DNA from 2 places in the Pseudoalteromonas sp. BMB genome. Region 2 is predicted to be linked to the other one. Evidence: riboswitches for the same ligand, from Rfam matches in the RefSeq annotation. Region 2 holds a riboswitch; the other holds the start of a gene.

Region 1 (2,402 bases), on a different contig from region 2:
GGGTCGCCCAGTTAAACATGAGCTGGTATCGGTAACGGTACTACATCCATCTGCGATGACGGCTGATGGCCTAGCGACGGCATTGACTGTGATGGGCACCGAGCGTGCAAAGGCGTATGCTACTGAGCATCAACTCCCCGTGTATTTGATGTATAAAAGTCCTGAAGGGATCAAGAGTTACGCGAGTGAAGCTTTTCAGCCGTACTTGAATTAAGCTGTACAACACCCCATAATTTAATTGTGAGTGACGTCATGAAAGCGTATAATTTGCGCGTCGTCACTCAATTCAATGTAGCAATAAAAGGGGCTAGATAATGTCTTTATTCCTCCTTACTTTCGGTTTACTTATGCTTATCGCTGTTGCGATGGCTGTAGGCGTTATCGTACAAAAGAAATCCATGGCCAGTAGCTGTGGTGGTTTGGGCTCAATGGGCATTGACAAAATTTGTGATTGCGACGATCCATGCGACAAACGCAAAAAGCGGTTAGCGAAAGAAGAGATGTGGAAAGAAAACCAGATCCTGTAGCCGTAGAATGATATTAATTGAAAACGCAAGCTTAGCTTGCGTTTTTGCTTTTTGGGTAACAAACCTTAGGTTAAGTAAAAATGCAGCGGCAGCTATATTTTGTTCGTCATGGTGAAACGACCCTATCAGGCCATTTACTTGGAGTGACAGATCCCGAACTCAGTACCATAGGCGCTCAGCAATTGCTGCAATCGTTAACGAGTCTAAGTGGCCTGCGGCGTATTATTAGCTCTCCAAGGAAGCGCTGTCTGAATACAGCTAAAGCCTTTGCAAAGCAGTATCAACTCCCCGTTGACGTGGAGCCAAATCTCGCCGAATTTGATTTTGGATTATGGGATGGACAATCCTATGATACGCTTTGGCGAGAAACCCAATCTCCAAGTATTGGCGATTTTTGGCACAACCCTTGGCTGCACACGCCTCCTGAGGGTGAGTCTATGTATGATTTTCATCATCGGGTTGCCACATGGTGGCACAGCATTTTGGCGTCGCCAAGTGAAGAGTGTACCGCCGTCGTAGCACATGCTGGAGTAATAAAAGCGCTTGTAGCACTTATTCTTGACCTATCGCCTGAGCTTACTGCATACCAATCGAAGATAGATATTCCTTATGCGGGTATAGTAAAAGTTGAGGTGTTTTACGACAGCTGCCAAACTGCTTGGCCAAAAGTTGTATTTTAGACGTCTAGACTTCATAATGTTGCAAATTTCGTGATAGGCAGATATTGGGAATGAGGTGTGAGTCCTCAACTGTCCCCGCAACTGTAAGTGTATGAGCCTTGTCTCTTGCATAAGTCAGATACCAAGGCCTATCCATATACTTAAGCGGGCAGACTTAAGTCAAAGTTGTCGCTTCTCTATAAGCTACTACTTTGCCGTGCCCAATCAGAGGTGCTATGGCAGTCACTCCACAATTTCAAGTCGATAAACTTAGCGTACAGCTTGGTGGTAAAGCCATCTTAAAGGCACTCAGCTTTGCTATTAATTCGGGTGAATTTATTGGTTTGCTCGGACCGAATGGTGCTGGAAAGTCGACTTTGCTGCGCACTTTATATCAATACACAGCACCAAGTTCTGGGGCGCTACTTTTCAATGATAAGCCGCTAGCTAGTTATGGACGTAAAGCCTACGCGAGACATGTTGCTGTGGTGCTACAAGAGATCTCCGCTGAGTTTACTCTGCCATTATTTGATATGGTATTGATGGGGCTAACACCGAACAAATCACTGCTCGCGACAACGACGGCTGCTGAAAAACAGGCAATCTTACATGCCATTGAGCAAGTTGGATTGAGCCATAAGTTAGAGCAATGTTTTAGCTCCTTGTCTGGTGGGGAGAAGCAAAGAGCAATGATCGCACGTGCCATGGTGCAAGCGCCTCAAGTATTGATAATGGATGAGCCCACCAGCCATTTGGACATTAAATATCAAATCCAAATTATGGAGCTGGCCAAACAGCTTGGTGTTACTATTATTGCGTCTTTTCACGACTTAAATTTGGCTAGCGCCTTGTGCGACCGCTTATTAGTATTAAATAACGGTGAGCTTGTTGCAGATGGGTCGCCACTTGAAGTCATTACCGAAAGCCTATTAAGCCAAGTTTTTGGGGTATGCGCAGAGGTTTCTACTGTCTGCCATCCGCCAAATAACAGTGAGATCCCACATATACGCTTTTATTACGGGTATCAATTATGATTGCCGCAAAGCGGATCGCGTTGATATCGATACTGCTATTGAGCTTGTGCTGTTTTAGCATGCTGATGGCACTTAAGATCGGTGCGATTGATTTATCTTGGCATACGGTTATACAAGCGATTATTAATTTCGATCCCAACGTACTTCAACAGCGGGTGGTAGTTGAACTTCGTCTGCCACGG
Region 2 (2,402 bases):
AGAAGGTGCTCTAAAGGCAGTACCATGATTCAACTTAACACTCAGGCCATCCATGAGTTGCTTACCTACAGCAACCGTGTAGGTGTTTGCACGACCATGAAAATCATAATCATCCGTTCTCAGTACAACCTCTGCCAGCCAATTTTCATCGTTGTAAAACCCACCTAGTGCTAAAGATAAGTTATCACGCTCAGGCTCTGAAAAAGAGGCGGTAGAATCACCAACATCTTCATTTAGAAAGGTAAAGTTACCCGTGAAGATCAAAGCTTCAGTTAAACTATATTGCGACTGATATTCAAATTGGCTGCGTTTGGTGACATAAGCGTTATCGTCAGCACTATTACCGATTTGAACGTTTTGTTCCTTACCTAAGCTGTATGACGCACTTTGGCTAAACTTGTCAGTACGTCTTTTCCACGCCAACTTATTGGTGTAGTTATGGAAACGGTAAGCATCACTACCAAAAGAGTCATACTCCCCCTCTCCTTCACTGTACTGTGAACGTAAGCTAAAAATGCCACTTTCTTCATCACCATACTGCACATTTAAACCGGCATTACCGTTATAATATCCATCACGGTCATGGTTTTTTGTGATTGCAGCTTCAGGGTCTTTCTCTATCACATCATAGCCATCGGTATGAGTGTAACCCGCATTAGCTGCAATACTAAACTTATCTTTTTTGTAATTTACCGTTGCTTCGGTCTTGGAGTAATTGTTACTCCCAGTCGTAAGCGCGATAGTATTGTTATTCCCTTCGCGACTAATAATATTAATCACGCCAGCAATGGCATCTGAACCATAAATCGCAGCTTTGGCACCACGAATGATCTCAATCCTTTCGATGCTATTAAGTGGTAAATTAGTAAGCGAATTGTCACCGGAGTTTGCATCCGTCACTCGAACCCCATCAATTAACACTAGCGTATGCTTAGCATCATTACCGCGTAGGAATAAACTCACGCTTTGGCCGAAGCCACCGTTTCTAACCGCTTGAATACCTGCGACATTATCGAGTAGCGATACGACATCTTGAACATTGCTTTTTTCAATTTCAGCACGACCTATAACCGTAATGGCAGACAGTGTGCTTTCTAGAGATTGTTCAAATTTATTGGCAGTAACAGTGATATGTTCAACATTTTGATCAGCAAACGCTGAAAAAGAGAGCGCCGTCGCTATCGCCGCGCTTAGAGCAGTTTTATTTAACATGGTTTCCCCTAACTTGTACCCACCGTACAAGAACACAAAGTGACTGTTTCAAGGCCGGTCTCCGGGCTCAGTAAACCTGCAGATTAGCAGTTCACTCTACCGTTGCGGGGGCAGCGCTGGCATAGAACCGATCCAAGCTAATCACGTGCAATAAACTGTCTTATTCAATTTATTGTTGATTAACGCAATTAGATGTTCCCTTGTGTTCGCACCAGTTTCCCGATTATCTATACACTTAGCAACCACACTAGGTTGTGTACAGCACCTTGAAAATGCGAGGCTATTGTCTTGGGTTTCGGAATGATTGTCAATGGACGTCTAGAAATCCAAAAGTGCAATCTATGCACTTTTGGAATGAAGTAAAGCGTAATTAGTCGCGGAAGTTTTTGAATTGAAATGGTTGGCCAAGCTCACCGGTACGAACCAGTTGCATCGTTTCTTGCAAATCGTCACGCTTTTTACCCGTTACACGCACCGTATCGCCTTGAATTGATGCTTGAACTTTCACTTTTGAGTCTTTGATGAGCTTAACCAGTTTTTTCGCCATCTCTTTGTCGATGCCTTGCTTTAACGCCACCTTACGCGATACGTATTTGCCAGAGCGCTCAATGTCTTTTAACTCGAAGCTTGCCACATCTAGGCCACGCTTTGCCGCTTTACCCACTAGCATATCGAACAATTGCATAACTTGCTGTTCTGCTTCCGCTTTGAGGTTAATCATTTCACCGCTTAGCTCGATTGACGCATCTACGCCACGAAAATCAAAACGTGTATCAAGCTCACGAACCGCGTTGTCTACGGTATTTTTTGCTTCTGTCATATCAATTTCAGATACAATATCAAATGAAGGCATGCTTCTCTCCTAAAGTCATTTTGGCTCGATTATAGCAGTTTATGCCTAATTTGAGTTACTTTAAGTTTTTAAACAGCGTATTAGGATGTTCACCCAATGGACAGTTTTCGATGGTATACTGCTCGCTTAGTCATACAGAAGTAGGATGTATTGTGACACGGCGCGTTTATAAAGCTCTTTTGATTATCTCTTTAATTATATGTACGGTGCTATTCGCAAAGGAAATTAGCTTGTCTCCAAAGCTGTTCCCAAATATCGATAAAGTGGCACATTTTGGTGTGTTTTTTGTGCTTGCGTTTATCTCTCACCATGCTTTTAAAGTAAAGGTATGGACACA

Evidence for each region. Region 2 has a riboswitch for cobalamin ahead of BB427_RS20035 (TonB-dependent receptor domain-containing protein). Riboswitches for the same ligand answer to the same signal wherever they lie in the genome.
Region 1: linked by a shared signal. The riboswitch ahead of BB427_RS20735 (ABC transporter ATP-binding protein) and the one ahead of BB427_RS20035 (TonB-dependent receptor domain-containing protein) in region 2 are both predicted to bind cobalamin.

What each region holds. Positions count from the first base shown of each region.
Region 1 covers NZ_MBQA01000204.1:53,629-56,030, reverse strand. The annotation lists gene BB427_RS20750 (FAD:protein FMN transferase) at 1-214, shown strand, start outside; gene nqrM ((Na+)-NQR maturation NqrM) at 315-527, shown strand; gene BB427_RS20740 (histidine phosphatase family protein) at 608-1,207, shown strand; cobalamin riboswitch at 1,226-1,353, shown strand; gene BB427_RS20735 (ABC transporter ATP-binding protein) at 1,423-2,220, shown strand; gene BB427_RS20730 (FecCD family ABC transporter permease) at 2,217-2,402, shown strand, end outside.
Region 2 covers NZ_MBQA01000198.1:1,108-3,509, reverse strand. The annotation lists gene BB427_RS20035 (TonB-dependent receptor domain-containing protein) at 1-1,212, opposite strand, end outside; cobalamin riboswitch at 1,248-1,496, opposite strand; gene BB427_RS20030 (YajQ family cyclic di-GMP-binding protein) at 1,583-2,065, opposite strand; gene BB427_RS20025 (VanZ family protein) at 2,296-2,402, shown strand, end outside.